One region of the Psychrobacillus sp. FSL K6-1464 genome, then DNA from elsewhere that is predicted to be linked to it. Evidence: riboswitches for the same ligand, from Rfam matches in the RefSeq annotation. Region 1 holds a riboswitch; each other region holds the start of a gene.
The links. Region 1 has a riboswitch for S-adenosylmethionine ahead of MKX39_RS15600 (bifunctional homocysteine S-methyltransferase/methylenetetrahydrofolate reductase). Riboswitches for the same ligand answer to the same signal wherever they lie in the genome.
Positions count from the first base shown of each region.

Region 2: another riboswitch for S-adenosylmethionine. It lies ahead of metA (homoserine O-acetyltransferase MetA); the one in region 1 lies ahead of MKX39_RS15600 (bifunctional homocysteine S-methyltransferase/methylenetetrahydrofolate reductase).
Region 3: another riboswitch for S-adenosylmethionine. It lies ahead of MKX39_RS13300 (methionine ABC transporter ATP-binding protein); the one in region 1 lies ahead of MKX39_RS15600 (bifunctional homocysteine S-methyltransferase/methylenetetrahydrofolate reductase).
Region 4: another riboswitch for S-adenosylmethionine. It lies ahead of metK (methionine adenosyltransferase); the one in region 1 lies ahead of MKX39_RS15600 (bifunctional homocysteine S-methyltransferase/methylenetetrahydrofolate reductase).

Region 1 covers NZ_JBBOOP010000001.1:3,074,040-3,079,686, forward strand. Annotated here, with positions in the region: gene MKX39_RS15600 (bifunctional homocysteine S-methyltransferase/methylenetetrahydrofolate reductase) at 1-1,116, opposite strand, end outside; SAM riboswitch class I at 1,188-1,297, opposite strand; gene MKX39_RS15605 (nuclease-related domain-containing protein) at 1,538-2,488, opposite strand; gene MKX39_RS15610 (protoporphyrinogen oxidase) at 2,605-3,996, opposite strand; gene MKX39_RS15615 (hypothetical protein) at 4,493-4,930, opposite strand; gene kynB (arylformamidase) at 5,007-5,633, opposite strand; gene kynA (tryptophan 2,3-dioxygenase) at 5,646-5,647, opposite strand, start outside.
Region 2 covers NZ_JBBOOP010000001.1:1,759,135-1,764,781, reverse strand. Annotated here, with positions in the region: gene MKX39_RS08635 (aldo/keto reductase) at 1-673, shown strand, start outside; gene metA (homoserine O-acetyltransferase MetA) at 744-1,652, opposite strand; SAM riboswitch class I at 1,728-1,833, opposite strand; gene MKX39_RS08625 (methyl-accepting chemotaxis protein) at 1,899-3,905, opposite strand; gene abc-f (ribosomal protection-like ABC-F family protein) at 4,052-5,647, opposite strand, start outside.
Region 3 covers NZ_JBBOOP010000001.1:2,618,503-2,624,149, reverse strand. Annotated here, with positions in the region: gene MKX39_RS13310 (toprim domain-containing protein) at 1-193, shown strand, start outside; gene MKX39_RS13305 (thioredoxin family protein) at 205-525, shown strand; SAM riboswitch class I at 560-664, shown strand; gene MKX39_RS13300 (methionine ABC transporter ATP-binding protein) at 834-1,859, shown strand; gene MKX39_RS13295 (methionine ABC transporter permease) at 1,852-2,520, shown strand; gene MKX39_RS13290 (MetQ/NlpA family ABC transporter substrate-binding protein) at 2,583-3,389, shown strand; gene MKX39_RS13285 (dicarboxylate/amino acid:cation symporter) at 4,176-5,333, shown strand.
Region 4 covers NZ_JBBOOP010000001.1:2,535,874-2,541,520, reverse strand. Annotated here, with positions in the region: gene pckA (phosphoenolpyruvate carboxykinase (ATP)) at 1-1,469, opposite strand, end outside; SAM riboswitch class I at 1,662-1,778, shown strand; gene metK (methionine adenosyltransferase) at 2,028-3,224, shown strand; gene MKX39_RS12785 (gamma carbonic anhydrase) at 3,385-3,897, opposite strand; gene MKX39_RS12780 (alpha/beta hydrolase) at 4,006-4,797, shown strand; gene MKX39_RS12775 (SRPBCC family protein) at 4,924-5,346, shown strand; gene MKX39_RS12770 (ArsR/SmtB family transcription factor) at 5,346-5,647, shown strand, end outside.

The DNA.
Region 1 (5,647 bases):
CATCGAACCCATCGCCATATTACTAACTCGTGGAGAAGCCAATGAATTATCCGCCATTGTCACCGCGTCAATTCCAGTTGCATATAGCTTTTCTGCACCTTCCATGAATGTAGTCGTATCGAGATGACGGGGAGTGTCTAATTCAACAATTATGGTCCGTTCTGTTTTCGCTTTTTCATGTAGAGCTTGGGTATTAGTTGGCTTAGCATCTTGAATAATAATAGGCTTTCTAGTCTCTACTACTTTATTTGTAATAGGGGTTAAATGCCCAATATGTCTTTTCACTGCTTCAATATGCTTTGGTGTCGTTCCACAGCAACCACCTATTAAGCGCACTCCTGCATCTCTCAAATATAATGCAGCTTTACCAAAGTACTCAGCATCGGATTCGTAAACTATACGTCCTTCATCTATATCCAGTAAGCTCGCATTTGGATAAGCAGATAAGAATGCCTTTTCTGGCAGCTTTACTCCTTCAAATGCTTGAATTGTATGATGTGGACCTAGTCGACAGTTGACTCCCACAATGTTGGCTCCAATTGTTTCAAGCTCATGCAACGCATCATTTAGAGGTAAGCCATTTTGCAAAATACCCGGATCATGCATAGACACTTGAGCTATTATCGGAATATCCGTTAGTGTACGAAGATAAGTCACAGTAGTCTTTAGCTCTTCGAAATCATAATAGGTTTCAAGTAATAGACCATCTGGATCTCCCGCTAACAATTGGATTGCTTGTTGGTCGAGTGAATGAATAATTTCTTGGAGTGTAGCATCACTTTTTCGGATTCCTCGAATCCCCCCAATAGTCCCGAGGACGAATTGGTTTCCAGATGCGGCAGCTCTTTTCGCAATTTGAATGGCAGCTTCATTTATTTCTTTCACTTGATTTTCTAGTCCATAGCGAGCAAGCTTAATAGCATTTGCTCCGTATGTATTCGTTTGAATAATATCTGCTCCGGCCGCAATATAATCCTGATGGATTTTCTCTATAATTTCCGGTTTTTGAATATTTAACTCTTCATTACAATAGTCAATTCCATAAGAGTACAGTAGTGTCCCCATTGCCCCGTCTGCTGTCAGCATAGACGTCTGTAACTTCTCCAATAAACTCATCGTGCATTCATCCTCCCATATAAAAAAGCCTTCTATGAAAAGAAGGCTTTACTAGTATGCAAGATACCACCTTCTCATCTTTCAAACTTTTGCAAAGTCTGCTGGATTTAGCACCTGACCAAATGAATGGCTGGTTGCTGAAGCGTCGTAGGGCCAGTCCCTCGGCTTCTCTTGATAAGAATTTCACTATTCAGTTTTCTAATTAGACATATCGTACCTTTATTCAACTAAAGCGTCAAGGTATATTTTGAACTTTCTATATACTCCGCTTTTGAAGTTGGATCGTCCTCATCGATCGATTTATCGTGATGATTGATCGATTATGGACGACGATGGAGCGATTTTTTGTGGTGGTCGATCGATTTTCGATGTGTATCGATCGATTATTCCTCTCGATCGATCGATTCTCCAATAATACGCTTCACCACTTCCATTTATACTCTATTTTACTCTGGGATGTTCCAGTTCGAATTAAATCCATAGATTGGAGAAGTCTAGATGCTACATGATGAGAATTTATATGAAGGAATTTTCGACACTGCCGATTATTAATCGTATCCCCGATCAAAACAAACCACTCTCGAATGGCTTTCTCATGAACAAGCCTATCTACATGACCACAACGTATACAGTTCCAGCCATTCTTCCTTTTTACCATCCCAAACATTTCACATTTTTCACAGCACACTCCAGTTTGTAAATCATTTGGGTTAATACCCCAGCGATTACACATCGGGTATGGGAAGTACGTTTTGTGACTCTTTAAAATTTCTGTACTCAATTTATGCAGCTCTTTTCTAGATATATACCTTCTTTCTCGAGGAATATTTCTTAGATAGATAGGAATTGTTTGATGGAGAATAGCGTTGTATTTTGTGGGGGGTTCAATAACTCGAACTTTGGAATTTGTTAATACAATTACTCCAAAAACAGGAATCGTCACACCATGTTGTTTTAACCATTCGTCGAGTAAAAAAATATTTCTTTCAATCTGAACCTCTGGACTTTCAAATACATCCACTTTACCTTCTTCATTTTCTCTTTCTAATTGAGAGGGGTTTTGCTTAAAGCTCAACTTCCCACCTATATTCTTACTCTCCAAAACCACCGCAAAATACTGCGTGAAAAAGACTGTATCAATCTGGAACTTTCCATATGATTCTAAACTCACATCGTGCAATACCACATATTCAAAAGGAAATGAATACTTACTAAACACTCCGTCTACTCTAACTTCTCCATGAATACCAGCCAATGCCATATGCATTTTGGAATGAATCAATTCCTTCATTTCATGTGACTCATGTAATCGTCGATTCAATAACTGAAGACCTATATAGCTATATTCCTCCGTACGTGTTTTTACTATCAACCAACCACCTCCACCCGCATCGTAGCACAATAAAAGAAATTGTAAATTCCACTAAAAATGCAACTATTCCTTTTTTTCCATAAAAAAAGACCAAAAGTGAATTTTGGTCCCGTAATTTACTGTACTATTGAATTTATGATTTTTTCTGCAGTTTCTCTGCCATTCTTAATACAAGCCGCAATCCCAACTCCGTAATAAGAACAGCCAGCTAACAAGACATTTGGCATGTCATTTGCCATTTTAGCTGTTAATGATTGAATCGCATCTCCATGCGCTAAATGATAGTTCGGCATTTGCTCGTTCCATTTTGTTACTTCTATGACTTCAGGTTTGCCTGTTAATTTCAAGCTCATTTCAATATCTTGAAGCGCCACTTCCACTAGCTCGTCTTCACTCATGTTCTTCATACTCTCAAAAGCCGGGTTCGAACTCTTATAAAACATACGAACTAATAACTGATTATTTTTTGATGTGTGCGTCCATTTCCGACTTGTCCACGTACATGCATTACATCTCACATCACTATTTTCAGAAACGATAAAACCAGTTCCCTCCGCTGGGAGCTGCTCGTCTGGAATATCAAAACCAAGATATACACTAATAAGGGAGGAATTTTTCAGTTTGTTAAAGTCGGTATCCAACTCTTCATCCTGAAGAATTACTTGCGCCACGTTATGAGGAGTTGCTAGCACTAAACTGTCCGCTTCAATCGTTTCTCCGTTAGTCAGTAAAACCGAATAATAATCATCTTTCTTCTCTACTTTCTTCGTTGCCACACCTTTAATAATTGTTGATTGGCTTAGCACTTCCTCTAAGCGATCGATAAGTGTAGAAAGTCCGTTTTGAAAGGAAATAAACTTCTTATTTGCTGAGGCCTGGAATTGCGCTTTGTTTTCTTCTAACCCTTTCATTATACTGCCGTATTTGTTTTTATAATCGATTAAGTATGGCAATGTTGAAGCGATAGAAAGCTTATTTAGATCCCCCGAGTATACGCCAGATAACACAGGAACAACTTGTTTTTCCACTAATTCTTTCCCTAAGAAATATTCTAAAAATGATCCGACAGAACTTTCTTTTGTGAAAGTTTCATTTGGTATTTCTAAATCCTTTAACGCTTCTTTTTTCCCTAATTCGGATACTAGCGTACTGCTATTTAACGACTCGATACTTGCAGGGATACCGAAAACACTATCTGCAGGAATCGCATGGAGCTCATTATTTGTGTAAATATATGAAATGCCTGTTGAGTTGTACACTTTTTCATCTTCTAGTTGAAGCTCTTCAATTAGCTGAATAATGGATTCATTTCTTGCAACGATTGAATCTGCCCCAACCTCCATGATAAAGTCATTCTCCAGTACGGTATGGATTTTACCACCTAAATACTCATTTGCTTCAACTAACACTAACTCTATATCTAATGACTTTTCTTTTTTGAGTTTCTGCAAATAATGCATCGTTGAAAGGCCTGTAATGCCTCCGCCTATAACTACTATTCTTTTCAACATAACCACTCCTCATTTCACTACATATAACTAGTATAAGCGTTTTTAAAATTATCGGATATGATTTACCTCACTACGAGAAGGTAAATTATGAACAAATAGAGAATAACTAATTCTAAAGAAACAATCTCCATTAGTAAAAGCCTTATATAATAACAAGGCTTTCAGACTGTAGACAAATTCAATTCTAGGTGTATAGAGTTGAATCTTAAACTCGGCAAGGCCCACCACTTCGCTTTCCGTGGGCTTGGCTTCAGCCTCCTCGTCACTACGTTCCTGCGGGGTCTTCAGCTCAAGCTTTTCCCACTGGAGTCTTCGTGGTGGACCTTGCCTTATAAACAGTTCCAATAGAGTATTCAATATCTTACTTTTAATAGGATGAATAAACATCCTTAGGAACATTTATTACTATTCATAACCGTTTATAAAAATACCTTTGCCCTCAAAGTAAAAGCCTTGTATAATAACAAGGCTTTTTTATCGACTGAATTCACTATTATGCTAATTTACCCTTATCATTTGATGAATCATTGCTTTTCAGACTGTCTAACAAAACATAGCCAAATATAACTCCTGCTATATACGTGAATGTAAAATCACCTAATAGCGTTACTTCATTGAAAAATAACAAATTCTTTCCATAAACAATAGCCAGAAGCCGAATCATAGCGATATAAATAGATGGGATTCCAATTACAAGGACCTTTACCCAATCAATCGACCATCTCTTTTTATCTTTAATTTCTATGATCAATTTAGGTAATCGTAACAACATTCCCATAAAAATAGAGAAAATACTTGTAAATATTATAAAAGGTTTAATATCAAATACTATCGCTGACCTTTCTCTTAATCGCATTTGATAATCCATGCCCATATAAAAAACACCTCCAACTATTACCGTTGAAAGGAAAATAAATAAAAATCTTTTCATTCAAGCTCCTCCTTAATAGAACCAAAAGAAAAAATGGATAGACTAGCATTTCTAAGTGCTATATCTACCCTTGGTATTATACTTTTCTTAACACAGCTCGTATGGGACTTCCATCTGCCCCTTCAATTTTCAAGGGCAGAGCGATTAAATCATAATCACCTGGTTCTACCTTTTCGAGCAAAAGATTTTCAATTATAAATACATCGTTGTTAAACAGCGAATGGTGAGCTAATAGTTCCTTACTTTCGATACCGTCCACGGAAGGTTGGTCGGTGCCAATGAGATAGATACCCTTTTCCTTTAAAAAAGGGCCAATATTTTCCTTCAACGTATTAATCCTGTCTGGAAATTTTTCAGGAGATGCAGTATTCGTCGTTTTTAAAAGCAAACGTTCTACACCTGTTAGATCAAACCCTTCTAACTCCTCCCTACCAATTTCCGTAGCCCCAACGACACTCACCACTTTGGCTCGACCAATATACATATTAACGTCTAGCATATCTAACGTTTTCCCTTCACTTACATAGTGAAATGGGGCATCTGCATGTGTTCCAGTATGCAAACTTGCTGTAATCGTCCCAACATTTGCAGCACCACCATCATCCTTTGTAGCGGTTAGTTCATATTCAAAGAGTGTATCTCCTGGCCATGTAGCTATTCTAGTAGAGATAGTTTGTGTAATATCGATCCATTCCTTATTCATATCCGTGACCCCCT
Region 2 (5,647 bases), 1.3 Mb from region 1:
CAAGATAGAGGATGGAAAGGTTATTGTAGATAACTCTCCTAAATTTTTAAGAGAGACCGTTGAAAATAGTTTGCGCAGACTGCAAACCGACTACATTGATCTATTCTATATCCATTTTCCAGATGAAGGAACTCCTAAGGATGAAGCAATTGGAACACTCTCACGACTTAAAGAAGAGGGTAAAATTAGAGCAATTGGCGTATCCAATTTCACAATGGATCAATTAACCGAAGCCAATAAAGACGGGAATTTAGAAGTAATCCAATCAGGCTATAATCTATTCAAAAGAGAGGCAGAAAATGACTTAATCCCTTTTTGCGCCAAACACCAAATTTCATTTATCCCGTATTTCCCTCTTGCTTCTGGTCTTTTGACAGGAAAATTCAATAAAGATTCTATAATTGAAGACGGCCGTTCAAAAAATCCGTTATTTCAAGGGGAGGTTTATATTCGTAACTTGGAAAAGATTGAGTCTCTTCGTAGTATAGCAAATGATAAACAAGCAGAGGTTTCTTCCATCGTTCTTGCATGGTATCTAGCACAAAATACCATAGATACAGTAATTCCTGGAGCTAAAAAACCAGAACAAGTGTTACGAAATCTGAAAGCACTTGAAGTGGAACTGACGATAGAAGAAATGCAGGAAATTAACCGAATTTTTAAGACAGAATAAAAAATTATAATGCTCATTTTCATCAACATATATAGGCTGATCGTGAATTCACTCACGGCCAGCCTTTTAGTTACTCCCAATCATAAGGAGTTTCTTGGTACACATAATAATTCAACCAATTGGAAAAAAGTAAATGTGTATGGGAACGCCAGGAGTTCATCGGTATTTGTGTTGGATCATCGTTTGGAAAATAATTTTTTGGGACATCAATATCCACACCTTTTTTAATATCTCGGTTATATTCGTCTGCAAGTGTAGTTGCATCATACTCTAAATGACCCGTAATCATAATATGCTTTTTATCTTTGGATATTACTAGAAAAACACCCGCATCCTTTGAGTCGGAAAGCAGTATTAAACGAGGGTCTTTTTTTATTTCATCGAAAGATATAGCTGTGTATCGAGACACAGGTGCGTGAAATTCATCATTAAACCCTCGCACTAAATGTACAGTTGGGTCTGATAAACGATGACTGAATACCCCAAAGCATTTCTTCGACAAGTCATATTTCCCGATACCATAGTGATGGTAGAGAGCGGCTTGAGCCCCCCAACAAATGTGTAAAACAGAGGTCACCTGAGTTTTAGACCAATCCATTATTTCCATAATCTCATTCCAATAATTAACGTCTTCAAATTCTAAATGCTCAATAGGTGCACCGGTAATAATCATCCCATCGTATTTTCGGTGCTTAATATCCTCGAATGTCGTATAAAAGGTATCTAGATGTGTTTTACTTACATTTTTGGAATCATGGGTTGCCATATGTAAAAAGGTTACATTTACTTGTAGCGACGTATTTCCTAGTAAACGGAGCAATTGAAGCTCTGTTTTTTCTTTTTCAGGCATAAGGTTCAAGATAACTATATTTAACGGACGTATGTCTTGAGCTATCGCTCGATCGGTATCCATGATAAATATTTTCTCGTTTTTAAGATGTTCAGCTGCAGGTAACTGTTTTGGTATATTTATAGGCAATTTGTTGTCCTCCTTTAAATTCAAAAAACCCTCTTTCCTATAAACAAGAAAAGAGGGTGAACGTTTTGCTCTCAATTCTTATCTTTCAAGAAATTATCTTGTAGGAGTTAGCACCTTTCTGACTAGTCAGAGGTTGCTGAAGCTTCAACGGGCCATTTCCCTCGGCTTCTCTTGATAAGAGTTATTAAATTATATTGTTCTTCCTGAGTGAATATTAACATTTGTTTTCAAGCAATTCAACTTCTTTTAAACTTTAAAGCGATTTACTGCATTCGCTAATTTGTCACTAAGCTCTGTAAGAGTCTCCGAAGCTTTCGCTACCGATTGGATCGCTCTCAGTTGTTCATCTGATGATGCACTTACTTCTTCACATGCTGCTGCAGTTTGCTCTGAAGTTGAAGCCATCATTTGAATCGTATCTACAACTTGATCTTTAAAGGTAGAAACCTGTTCAATTTCTGCTGAAACAGCATCGATTGACGTTTGCAAATTATTCATCAGTAACGATATTTCACCAAAAGTTACTTCAGTATTTGTTACAACAGATCCCTGCTCACGGAAAGTTTTGATAGTATCTTCCATTTGTTGCCCTACAGTATGCGATTCACTTTGAAGTTCCGTAATAGTATGCTTTACTTCTTCTGTCGCTTTTGCAGATTGCTCCGCTAGTTTCCGTACTTCATCCGCTACTACTGCAAATCCTTTTCCATGCTCCCCTGCCCGTGCAGCTTCAATACTTGCATTCAATGCGAGTAGGTTCGTCTGTGCAGAAATTTGCATAATAGTTTCCATCACACTACCAATCGCATTTACTCTAACTTCCAATGTACTAAACAATGTGGACATAGAGATTAGATTTGACTCCCAGTTTTGGAAAGATGATTTAAGTTCACTCATTTGGTTTTGACCATTCGAATTCATAGTGTTTGCTTTTATAGCTATATCAGTCATCATTACTGATTTTTCATTGATGAGATTGATTTGATCACTTAAGTGCAACGAACTTTCTGTTACGTCTACAGCATCTTCTGCAGATTTAGAAGCACCTACCGCAATCTCACTCACAGCTGACGAAACTTGCTCTGCGGAAGCGTTTGTTTCTTCTGCCACAGCACTTAAACTTTCCGAATTCGATTGAACATTACTCGCTGACTCTTTCACGACCTGAATAATTTCATTCATATTTACAGCCATCTTGTTGAAGTTATTCGCTAGTTGTCCGATTTCATCCTTGGATTTAATATTAGCCTGAACAGTTAAATCTCCTTCTGCCATTGAATCCATCAATCTTTTAAGTTGTTCAATCGGTTTCAATATACGACTTATTAGGAAAAATAATACTAAAAAGATTAACGCTTCTATACATATAACAATAATAATTATTTGTGAACGAATACTGTCTGCTGTTTGATGGGTTTTACTTTCTTCATAAACAGCGCCTACCTTCCAATCTAATCCTGGTAACGTAGTGTATACAGTAGTTGTGTTAGTACCATCCATCAAACCGGTCACATGTCCTGTTTCTGAGGTACTAGAAAGCATTTTCTTTACAGAAGAATCCTTGGATAAATTTTCACCAAATAACGTTGGATGAACAATGGCATTACCATCAGCATCTACAATTATAGGATAACCTTCGTACCCCAACTCGCTGTCAGCTAACGTTTCTGTTAACTTCGACAGTAAAATATCAATAGCAAGAACACCGACCACTTGGCCATTTTTAATAACAGCTTTAGCACCAGAAATAGCATATTCTCCAGTTGCTGCATCCACAAATGGTTTAGACCAGCTAAAACTCTCTTTGTTTGAAACAGCATTGGAATACCATTCTCTTGAGGTTGGATCAAAGTCTGCTCCAAGGTCCGCTTCTGGTATTATTTCAATCGATTTATCTGGAAAAGCGATATACACAGATGCTACAGCATCATACAAAGAAACAAATTCATTGAATCTAGTATCTAAGTTTTTTTCTAATTGAGTAGTCAATACTACATTCGTAGCTTTTTCATTATTTTCAAAATCTAAAATTGCATTAGAAGTAGATAGTTGTAAAAGCCCTTTTTCGTATACAGCTAGATAATTTTGTATGGATGAGGTCATTTCTTTAACTATTACTTGGCTCTGGTCAAGTAAATCTTTTTCGGTCTTTTCACTTATTGTATTTGTACTAATACTTATTAACGGTATCATGCTTACGAATATTAATGCCATTACTGAAACAATAATTTTCCACTTTATTGATTTTCTCATTTTCCATCTACTCTCTATATAAAATTAAATACATGCCAATATTACTAATCCATTTGGGATAGTATTTAATTTATTATATAGTACAAATGTATGAATGTTAATGCTCTTTTCTAACTATTTGATAAATTTCTTTTCTATTATCAAAATTATATACAATTTGAATCATCTTCTTGCTCTATCCATTCCAGAGTCAATTTCTCTATCTTCATTTCATTTGATTCAATAGCTTTCAATAGTTTTTCGTATGTCTCCCAATCCTCTTCTATTTCAATTTTCTCTTTTAGGTTGGAAATTTCTTTTTCCACTGCTTGAATCTCTTCCTCAATCTTTCGTTCTACACTTCCTCCTGCACTTCTTTTATATGTTGGTTTTTCTTGTTTTTCATTTTTAAAAGGAATTTCAATTGGTACTTGCTCTTCCCACTTTATACGCGCCCAATCATATGACCCTTCAAAAGTTGTTAGCTGACCTTGTTCTAACCAGACCGTTTTCGGGAATAATTTGTTCAAAAAGTATCGGTCATGTGAAACAGCTAAAATAGTACCATCAAAATCACCCAAAGCATCTTCCAGGACCTCTCTCGATTCGATATCTAAATGGTTCGTCGGCTCATCAAGAATTAGGAGGTTAATATCCTGATGCATAAGTTGCGCTAAGCGAAGTCTCATACGTTCTCCACCACTTAAATCACCTATTCGCTTGAAAACATCGGGACCAAAGAACATAAACTTCGCAAGAATATGACGAGCATCCCCCTCTACTAAATTTAACTCACTTCGAAATACATCAATCAGCCTTGCCTTCGGATTCTGGATTTCGAAATGCTGCGATAAATAACCTACACGCACATTACTACCTAACCGAGCCTCTCCATTATCAATCGGAAGATTACCTAACAACAGATGTAAAATAGTGGATTTACCTGAACCATTTCGCCCAACTATCGCAACCCGTTCCTTCCAGTATAGATTAAGCTGAGCATCTTCTAACAAAACATTCTCACCAAATGATTTGTATACATTTTTCATCATGACTACTTCTTTCCCACTTCTAGAAGCAAATTCAAATGATAGCTCCATCTTTTTGGGGTCGATGAGTGGTTTTCTCACTTTTATCATACGTTCTAGTGCTCTTTCCATATTGCGTGCTTGGCGGAATAACTTCGGATTTGGTGGCACCGCTTCATTGGCCCATTGTCGAAGACGTCTTATTGCATCCTTCATTTTTTTTATCTTTTTCTGTTGCTCCTCATAATGCTGAAATTCACGCATTAATTTGGCTTCTTTTTCTAATATAAAGGCAGAATAATCCCCATGATAAAGAGAAAGCTCTCCTTCCTCTAAATCTGCAATTTTAGTCACAACTTGATCTAAGAAATATCGATCATGCGAAATAATTACAACTGTTCCTGAATAGCCAATCAAATATTGTTCCAACCATTCAACAGCAAACAAATCTAAATGATTGGTTGGTTCATCCAACAATAATACATCTGGATCCGACAGTAAAATCTTCCCTAACATTATTTTCGTCTGTTCTCCACCACTTAAACTAGCAAATGGTTGGTTTATGAACCGAGTAAGCTGGAGTCCCTGCACTACTTTTTCAATTTCAGACTCCATTGTATAACCGCCCAAAAGTGTAAATTGTTCTTGAACTTCTCCATACTGTTGTAGCAGTCGTTCCATCTCCGCTGCACCAATAGTTGTCATTTGTTGTTCCATTTGTATCATTTTCTGTTC
Region 3 (5,647 bases), 460 kb from region 1:
TCCTATTTATGCGTTTCTGGATGCAGATAAGTCTGGTGAGCAAATTCGCTCTGTCGTGAGAAAAGAATACCCTGAAGCGATTCATCTATATACCAATCCGATGTTCTGCGAAGTAGCGACCACACCATTCAAAGTTTTGGCTTCTATATTAAAAAGTGTTAATATAAAAGTGAAAAGACAATATTTACTTTAGGATGATGTAATATGAATGAATGGACCTTAGAACAATGGAACAGCCATAAGAACAGTGGGCAGCTTACCATATTTTATATTTATACACCCATGTGTGGAACCTGCCAAGTTGCTAGTAAAATGATGCAAGTTATAAAAGAGATAAAGCCTTTTTTAATTGGTCAAGCAAATATTAACTATCTTGGAGATTTTGCTATGGATTATCAAATTGAAAGTGTGCCATGTCTGCTAATCGCTAAAGGTGGAACGGTATATAAAAAAATATATGCCTTTCAGTCAGTTCCATTTATCTTGGATGCGATAAAAAGTATTGACGACCAAGTTGTCGTATGATAACATTCGATATACCGACAAATTAATAGTTTTACTCTTATTAAGAGAGGTGGAGGGAAGTGCCCTTTGAAGCCCGGCAACCGTCATGTAAATGAAATGGTGCCAAGTCACGCAAAGCAAATGCTTTGGGAAATGAGAGAATGGATAAATGTTATTAAATTGGATAACTTTAAACCCTTCTGCTCTTTTGCAGGAGGGTTTTTTTAGTTGAAAATGGGAAGAATAAGGTTTTAATACAAAGTAAATTTCAACAACCTGTTAATAATAGATAGGTATAGAATAGTTTAAAGAAAGGGGGCAAGGTTCCCATGATTAGTTTAAAAAATATTTCCAAAAAATTTAGTACGAAACAAGGTACGATTGTTGCAGTGGAAGAGGTGAATCTTGACATAAAAAAGGGTGAGATCTTTGGCATTATTGGTTATAGTGGTGCTGGTAAAAGTACACTCATTCGCTTATTAAATGGATTAGAAAAGCCAACTTCAGGTGAAATCATCGTAAATAATGAAGACATTACAAAGATAAATGAAGTGAAGCTTCGCCAAGTAAGACAAAAGGTAAGTATGATTTTTCAACATTTTAATTTGTTATGGTCAAGAACGGTTGAAGAGAATATTGCTTTCCCATTGGAGATCGCCGGTATACCACCAGCTCAACGTTCTCAAAGAGTTAAAGAACTTATTGATTTGGTTGGTCTGGAAGGGCGAGGGCATTATTATCCTTCTCAACTATCAGGTGGACAAAAGCAACGTGTTGGAATTGCACGCGCATTAGCCAACCGTCCAGAAGTACTTCTTTGTGATGAAGCAACTTCTGCATTAGATCCAGAAACTACAGATTCTATTTTAGATTTATTAGTTAGTATCAATGCGAAACTAGGTCTGACAATTGTATTAATAACCCATGAGATGCAGGTTATTCAGAAGATATGTGGTCGCGTTGCAGTTATGGAAAAAGGTCATGTAGTAGAAGAAGGAAATGTGCTAGATGTATTTCAAAATCCGCAACAAACGATTACGAAGCGTTTTGTTTCGCAGGTCAGTGATTCCAACAAGGCGTTGCAAACAATACAGCAATTAAAAGAACTTTACCCAAATGGCAAGCTGATTAAGCTCGTATTTGTTGGGGAGCAGACAGTACAACCAATACTGTCTAGACTTATCAAACAGTTTGATTTGGAAGTAAATATTGTTCAAGGAAATATTTCGCATACACAAACTGGTGCATTTGGTACGCTCATCCTTCAGTTAGAAGGAGAAGCACTACTAATAGATGATGCAATTCGATATATACACGAACAAAAAGTAAATACAGAGGTGATCAACAATGATTAATAATTTGTTTCCTAATGTTGATTGGCCAAAAATGTGGGAAGCCACAGTTGAAACATTATATATGACTGCAGTATCAACAATTTTAACAGCTATTATTGGACTAGTTCTTGGTCTTCTACTTTTCTTAACTAGCCCTCATCAAGCGTGGGCGAACAAATTAGCAAACTGGTTAACAGGAGCTTTCGTCAATATATTCCGCTCCATTCCATTTATTATTTTGATCATTTTGCTAATACCTTTAACGAAGTTTTTGGTCGGAACAATGCGTGGTCCAAATGCGGCCTTCCCGGCTTTAGTAATCGGAGCTGCTCCATTCTACGCCCGTATGGTGTTAATAGCTCTTCGAGAAATTGATAAAGGTGTGCTAGAAGCTGCAAAATCGATGGGTGCTAAAACTTCTACTATTATATGGAAAGTATTAATGCCAGAATCTATGCCTGCTTTAGTATCAGGCATAACGGTTACAGCGATTTCACTAGTTGGATATACAGCGATGGCTGGTATTATCGGAGCTGGTGGACTAGGAACATTAGCCTTTTTAGATGGTTTCCAAAGAGGTAGGACAGACGTAACACTTGTTGCCACGGTATTAATATTAATTATGGTATTTATCATCCAGTGGATAGGCGATGTAATTACTACGAAGATAGACAAACGATAATAGGTGTTAACGAGAGTACTCGATCACATAGAAATAATAGGATAAAAAGGGAGAGATATTGAATGAAGAAATTTTTAGCTGGAGCATTACTATCAGTAAGTGCATTAACCCTTGCAGCATGTGGAGATGAAAAAAGTAGTCAACTAGTAGTAGGTGCATCTAACGTACCTCATGCAGTTATATTAGAAGAAGTTAAACCAATTCTAGAAGAACAAGGAATTGAACTTGTTGTAGAATCATATCAAGATTATGTATTACCAAACAAAGATTTAGATTCAGGAGACTTGGACGCAAACTTTTTCCAACACATTCCTTACTTTGAATCGCAAAAAGCTGATTTTGGATATGACTTCGCCAACGCAGGCGGTATTCACATCGAGCCAATCGGTTTATACTCTAAAAAATACGGTTCTATTGAAGAGCTTCCAGAGGGGGCAACTATTTTAATGAGTAACTCTGTTGCAGATCATGGACGTATCCTTGCAATGTTAGAAGCGAAAGGCCTTATTAAATTAGCAGACGGCATTGATAAAACAAAAGCGGAAGTAAAAGATATTGTGGAAAATGAGAAAAACCTTGAATTTGATGCTAACTATGAATCTGCTTTAATGGTTCAGTTATATGAAAATGAAGAAGGCGACGCAGTACTGATCAACTCTAACTATGCAATTGACGCTGACCTTAATCCATTAGAAGACTCAATCGCTATTGAAGAATCAGATGAATCTCCATACGTAAATATCATCGCAGTAAACTCTGGTGATGAAGACAATAAAGAGATTAAAGCTTTAGTAGAAGCATTAAAATCTAAAGAAATCCAAGACTTCATCCTAAGCGAGTGGGGCGGATCAGTAGTACCGGTAAAATAATAGTATTGTAGAGAAAACAGGCATCCTGGGATGTCTGTTTTTTTGTGGTTGCCATTTGCACACGAGGATTTGGCAAACGCCCGAGAAGTAGTCGTATCGGTCCGAGCACTAGAGCCATGCGCCCGAACTAGAGAGGTATCCGCTCGAGAATCCGGCGAACGCCCGAGAAGATGCTGTATCGGCTCGAGTCGCAAAGCCATGCGCCCGAGCTAGATTAGAAAATCTACCAATGCCGTTACAGTGATTTATAAGAATGAAATACCGTCTTATCTACGAAATTTTTCCACAATTAATTCAACCCTAAGTGAGGGTGACATGGAGCAAATAAAAGGAATTCTCCTAAAGTGCCCATCCCCTTCTACTACTCCTCTTATCAATCATTTCTCTATTCCATTTGAAGATTTAAAACTAGGAGTAAAATGTGAAAGTTGTAGTTTTATTGGGATGCAAAAAATAATATGTACGTGGTATTGCCCTAAATGTTGCAAGACCAATTCCTATGCACATTATAAAGCAATTTCTAATTATTTTTCACTTTGCAAAGAAACGAGCATTAATAAAGAATGCAGAGATTTTCTTTTGCTAAACAATAGAAATGAGGCAAAAAGAATACTTTCAAACTCTGGCATATTGAAATGTGGAAAAAGCTCTGCTACGTACTATAAACAAAGGTTATATTAATAGAATATTACGTATATTACTCATCCTATTCACTTTAATAAATGAGTGTGCTAAAGTGTATGAAAGTTGTAAATAACACATTTGTACATTTGAGGAGGACACTTCATGAAAAGGTTTGGGTTATTGCCACGAATAGTGGTAGCGATAGTAGCTGGTGTTTTATTGGGATTAGTTGTCCCTAAAATAGTAGTGGAGATTATGGCTACTTTTAATAGTATTTTTAGTTCATTTTTAGGATTTATTGTTCCTTTCATCATTATTGGTTTTATCGTTCCGGGGATAGCTAAACTCGGAAAAGGTTCTGGTAGATTACTAGGGATTTCTACGGGTATTGCTTATTTATCTACTCTAGTAGCAGGTTTTATTGCATTCTTTATCGCTTCCAATTTACTGCCGAAGCTTATTGGTGGGAAAGAGAGCGTGAAGTTAGAAAATCCAGAGGAGTTTTTAATAGGTGGGTTATTTGAAATGCCCATCCCTCCAATGATGGATATTATGACTGCATTGGTTTTCTCCTTTATTATGGGAATTGGAATTTCTAAATTAAAAGGAAACACGTTACAAAATGCATTTGAAGAGTTTAGTGAGATTATTGAAAAGGTAATTTCGTTTGTTATTATTCCGTTGTTGCCGATACATATTTTTGGGATTTTTATGAATATGGCTTACGGTGGTCAAGTGGCAAAAGTATTATCTGTTTTCGGAGTTGTGTTTGTCATGATTATCGCACTGCATATTGTAATGCTTCTATTACAATATACTGCTGCCGGTACTGTAACTGGAAAAAATCCTTTGAAGCTGTTAAAAACAATGTCACCAGCCTACTTTACAGCTTTAGGTACACAGTCTTCAGCGGCAACTATTCCGGTGACGTTAAAACAGGCGCAGAAAACGGGTGCTTCCGATAAAGTAACAAACTTTACGATTCCTCTTTTTGCAACTATTCACTTATCAGGGAGTACGATTACGCTTGTCTCATGTTCCATTGGCGTATTGCTAATAAATGGGCAAGATATTCTGTTATCTACGTTTATACCATTTATATTCATGCTTGGTGTAACAATGATCGCAGCTCCTGGAGTTCCAGGTGGAGCCGTTATGGCAGCATTAGGTTTACTGGAAACAATGCTCGGCTTCAACGGGGCTATGATAGGCTTAATGATTGCTCTTTATATTGCACAGGATAGCTTTGGAACAGCGACAAATGTAACTGGTGACGGAGCACTTGCGATTATCGTAGATAAGTTTTCTAAGACAAATTAAGTTTTTTTATAAATAAATGTTTAAGTCCGAATTAGTTGGGTATATAAATCATGAACTCAAAAATAGAGAGGATGATTCATTATCAGTTCGGAAGATTTACCTTATACAGAACAGATGGACCACGCATTTAGAGGAGTACATGGTTTTGGATACGATGAATTGAGACAAAGTCAGGAATTACGATTGCAGGTCGAAAACAAGCGACAGCAGGATCATGAAAAATGTATGCAATTAGCGGCTAAACTTGATGCCCAAGCATTTAGGGGATAATATACAAGAATCCATGGAGAATTTCTCCGTGGATTCTTTTTTGT
Region 4 (5,647 bases), 540 kb from region 1:
GCCCATGCATTACGAGGGATAAGGACTTCAGAAGGTACGCCTTCTACTACTTTAGGAATAGCTAATCCGAATACTGTATCTGTTTCCGTATCAGTATTGTTTAATTTGCCATCAATAGCAGCACGAACCATTGTACGTGTGTATGAAAGCTTCATACGGTTACCAACACCGTATTCTCCGCCAGTCCAACCAGTGTTTACTAAGAACACTTGTGCACCGTGCTCGTCAATCTTCTTGCCTAGCATTTCTGCATACACTGTTGCATGTAATGGTAAGAAAGGAGAACCGAAGCAAGTCGAGAATACCGGTTGTGGCGATGTAACTCCACGTTCAGTTCCAGCAAGTTTAGAAGTAAAGCCACTTAAGAAATGGTACATTGCTTGTTCTTTCGTTAGTTTACTAATCGGAGGCAATACGCCAAAAGCGTCCGCGGTTAAGAAAATAATTGTATTTGGGTGACCTGCTACAGAAGGGTCTACAATATTATCGATATATTGAATTGGGTATGCAGCACGTGTATTTTCGGTTAATGAGTTATCTGCATAGTTAGCTACGCGAGTTTCTGCATCTACTACTACGTTTTCTAGGACCGTGCCGAATGAGATCGCGTCCCAAATTTGTGGTTCATTTTCACGAGTTAGGTCGATACATTTTGCGTAACAGCCACCTTCGATATTGAACACACCGTTATCCGACCAACCGTGCTCATCGTCTCCGATTAATTTGCGACCAGCATCTGCTGAAAGGGTAGTTTTCCCTGTTCCTGATAATCCGAAGAATAATGTAACGTCTCCATCATCCCCAACGTTTGCAGAGCAGTGCATTGGTAAAATGTCCTGTTCTGGTAGTAAGTAGTTCATAATAGAGAAAATAGATTTCTTCATCTCGCCAGCATACTCAGTTCCACCGATTAGCACTGTGCGTTTTTCCATAGATACGATGATAAAAGTCTCTGAGTGAGTACCGTCTACCGCTGGATCTGCTTTAAAGTTAGGAGCAGATAGAATAGTGAAATCAGTCGTATGAGTAGCAAGTTCTTCTTGTGTTGGTCGTATGAATAGCTGATGAGCGAAAAGGTTATGCCAAGCGTATTCGTTAATAATTTGAATACCTAAACGTGATTCTTTGTCTGCTCCTGCATATCCTTTAAACTCGAATATTTCATCTTGTTTGTTTAAGAAGTTAATCATTTTTTTATATAATGCATCGAAAATGTCAGAAGAAATTGGTTGGTTTACTGAGCCCCAATCGATTTTGTCTTTAGAAATAGCTTCATCTACTATATACTTATCTTGGGGAGAACGGCCAGTATATTTTCCTGTTTCAGCTTTAACTGCACCAGTAGAAGTTAGTACTGCTTCTCCTCTTGTTGTAGCTTTTTCCACAAGTTGTGGCACTGACAATTGGCTGCTAACGTTATTTCCTGCTAACAATGCTTTCAGTTCACTCACTGTTTCGATTGAATTCATTTTGAATATACCATCCTTTTTTTATATTTCCTCTTCAAAAGAGGAAGTTTTCTAGATATGTGAATTAGTATAACACATTAGGTTCATTAGTCTATACTATTCACTTTTAATTTTTTCTTTTGTGTATAAAATACAAACAAAAATAGTTGACATCTTATACATACTTACGTATGATGATAAATTGAACGGATACTCTTATCCCGAGCTGGTGGAGGGGTCAGGCCCTATGAAACCCGGCAACCTGTAGTATTTTCATTATTACAAAGGTGCCAAACCTGAGACAAGGTGAAATTCCTTGATTGATAAGAGTGAAAGGTGCTTATGATACTAATACCTTTCCTCATGTATATTTACGTGAGTGAGAGGTTTTTTTATTGAACATCGCCCTTTATCCTTGTGTGCCAAGTCCGAAACGGCTTCAAGTTAACTTCAATGCATTTAACTTACATGTACTATTATGTGAAGAAAATGCATGAAACATTTTGAATGGCTTGACATGGGAATGAGTACCGTATCAATTCTTGAGAGAAATCTCGCGGGATATAGGAGGAACAATCTATGACACAACGTCGATTATTTACGTCAGAATCAGTGACAGAGGGACATCCAGATAAAATTTGTGATCAAATCTCTGATGCAATTCTAGATGCAATTCTAGCAGAAGACCCAAATGCTCGTGTAGCTTGTGAAACGAGTGTAACAACAGGGTTAGTATTAGTTGCTGGAGAAATTACTACATCTACTTATGTAGATATTCCAAAAGTAGTTCGTTCTACTATTAAAGAAATTGGTTATACACGTGCGAAGTATGGTTTTGACTCAGAAACTTCTGCTGTGCTAACTTCTATTGATGAACAATCACCTGACATTGCGCAGGGTGTAGATCAAGCGTTAGAAGCAAGAGAAGGATCTATGAGCGATTCTGATATAGATGCAATTGGAGCAGGAGACCAAGGCTTAATGTTTGGTTATGCTTGTAATGAAACTCCAGAGCTTATGCCGTTACCAATTAGTTTAGCGCATAAACTAGCTCATCGATTGGCACAAGTCCGTAAAGATGAAACTTTAGATTATCTTCGTCCAGATGGGAAAACACAAGTAACTGTAGAGTATGATGAGAACAATAATCCGGTTCATATCGATACAATAGTTATATCTACTCAACACCATCCGGAAATTACGTTAGAACAAATTCAAAAAGATATTAAAGAAGTAGTGATCAATCCGATTGTTCCTACAAATTTAATAGATGAAAATACAAAATACTTTATCAATCCAACTGGACGCTTTGTAATTGGTGGACCACAAGGAGATGCTGGTTTAACAGGACGTAAAATTATCGTAGATACTTACGGTGGATACGCTCGTCATGGTGGGGGAGCATTCTCTGGTAAAGATCCAACAAAAGTAGACCGTTCTGCTGCATACGCTGCACGCTATGTTGCTAAAAATATTGTTGCCGCTGGTCTTGCTGATCGTTGTGAAGTACAACTTGCTTATGCAATTGGTGTAGCTAAACCTGTTTCCATTGCTGTAGAAACTTTTGGTACTGGAAAAGTAGAAGAAGTGAAATTAGTTTCATATATTCGTGAACTATTCGACCTTCGTCCAGCAGGAATTATTAAAATGCTAGATCTACGCCGTCCAATATACAAACAAACTGCTGCTTATGGTCACTTTGGTCGTACAGACATTGATGTGCCATGGGAAAAAACAGATAAAGCTGCACAATTAAAACAAATGGCTGGATTATAATAGTATGAACAAAAAAGGCTTTCCTATAAGGGAAAGCCTTTTTTCATGGGGAATATAATAAGAATCGATCAATGGATGCTGATAATCGATCGATTGAGTCATAAAATCGATCGTTGAAAGTTATTAATCGATAATCAAGACAAATAATCAATAACAAATGTTATTTTTGAAGGGATTTATAGTATTGTCCTTTTTCTACATATTCTCGGATAATTCTTTGGACATCGGCCTTATCTTCATCGTTTAGCTCACGAACGACTTTTGCAGGGCTTCCTAGTGCCAAAGAATTGGGAGGTATCTTCTTGCCAGGAGGTACTAGACTACCTGCTCCGATGAATGCACCCTCTCCAATTTCAGCTCCATCTAAAATAATGGATCCCATCCCTATTAGTGCACCTTTACGTATTGTGCAACTATGTAAAGTGACTTGATGTCCAATAGTTACTTCGTCTTCTATGATGAGTGGATTATTTGGACTTTGATGCAGACAACTTAAATCTTGTATACTAACTTTACCTCCAATAATAGTAGGAGCAACATCCCCTCTAATTACCGTATTAAACCAAATTGTAGTCTCTGGACCGATTGTCACATCACCTGTTATTGTGACATAATCAGCTATAAAAGCAGAGTCGTCTATAATTGGTGTTTTCCCTTTATATGGATAAATCATTTAACATACGCTCCTTTTGAAAATAGATTATAATTAATGGTAACAGACATACAGTTTGAATGAAAATATATACCGTGGAAATGCTAGGAAGAAAAGAGGTTTGTTTATATGTGGAAATGGGAAACAGAAGGAAAGCCTAAAGCCGTAATAGTTATTGTTCATAGTGCATATGAACATCATAGAAGATATGCTTGGTTAATCGAAAAGTTGAGAAGCTCCAACTATCATATCGTTATGGGTGACTTGCCCGGTCATGGAGAATTAAAAAAATCAAAAAATATTCATGACGAATCCTTCGAACTATATAAGAACTACATTAAACAAGCGATGCAAGTGGCAGTTACATACGACCTACCTATATTTTTAATGGGGCATGGCCTTGGAGCAACCTTACTTATTAAAGTTTTACGAAAACTAGATATTGAATATGCGGGAGTAATATTGACATCTCCATGGCTCCAACTTCAAAAACTCCCATCCAAATGGACCAATACACTAGCCAAGTTGTCCATACCGCAGAAAATCAATCATGATATTCAATTAAATGAGTTAACGAGAAATTATGAGGTAATTCAACAATTTGTATCTGATCCTACTTATAGTACCTTTATTTCAACAGAATGGTACAAGGAGCTTCAAATACTCCTAAAAACAGTAAATCAATCGGAAATCTCTATTCCAAATAAACCAATTCTCGTTATGACTGGTGAACGAGATAAGATTACGGAGACAAATGCTGTGGCAAGATGGTTGAAGAGGCAGGAACTTTCTGAATATCAATATAAAGAATGGAAAAATTGTTTTCAGGACCTCTATCACGAACCAGAACGAGAAGAAATCTTTACTTACTCTCAGTCATTTATTAATAATGTGTTAACGGATATAGGCTATATTGTTTAAAACTAAAACTCTCTTCTACTAAATTGTAGAGGGGAGTTTTTGTGCGAATTGACATAACACCTTTTGGTTATATATAATATGACACCTAAGGGTTTCACATTTATGTAGTAAAGGAGAAATTTAAAAGTGAAAAATAATTTACCTGATATAACGCAAACAGTTTTAGTAGAAGCACCAATTCAAAAAGTATGGAACTATGTCTCCACTGCGGAAGGAATTTCAGCTTGGTTTATGTCCAATGATTTTCAAGCTCGAGTTGGATTTGAATTTACTATCCAATCACCATTTGGGCCATCCCCTTGTAAGGTACTTGAAATAGACGAACCACATAAACTTTCTTTTCAATGGGATACAGATGGTTGGATTATAACTTTTCTTTTGAAAGAAATTGGTTCTCAAACTGAATTCACATTGATTCATGGTGGATGGAAGGAAGCAGACTCTATTGTACCGAAAGCTAAAAAGTCGAATGCTGATGTTCGTGATACAATGGCGCAAGGTTGGAATGGAATTGTACAAAATAAATTTAAACAAGTAGTTGAATCTTAATGAGTGAATTGCTCAAAAAAGTAGATGTTTTTCAAGCTATTGCTGATCCAACGAGGAGAGACGTCCTTCGACTATTAGCAAGTAAAGAGAGATCCATTGCTGAAATTACTTCTAATTATGATATGAGCAGAACAGCAATTGTTAAACATCTAAAAGTTCTAACGGAAGCCGGTCTAGTCACAGGTCAAAAGTTAGGCAGAGAAAAAGTGTATCATTTAAAGCTGGAGCCATTGACGGAAGTGAAGCAGTGGTTGGACTACTATGAACAATTCTGGCATAACAAACTTTCTAAATTAAAGTT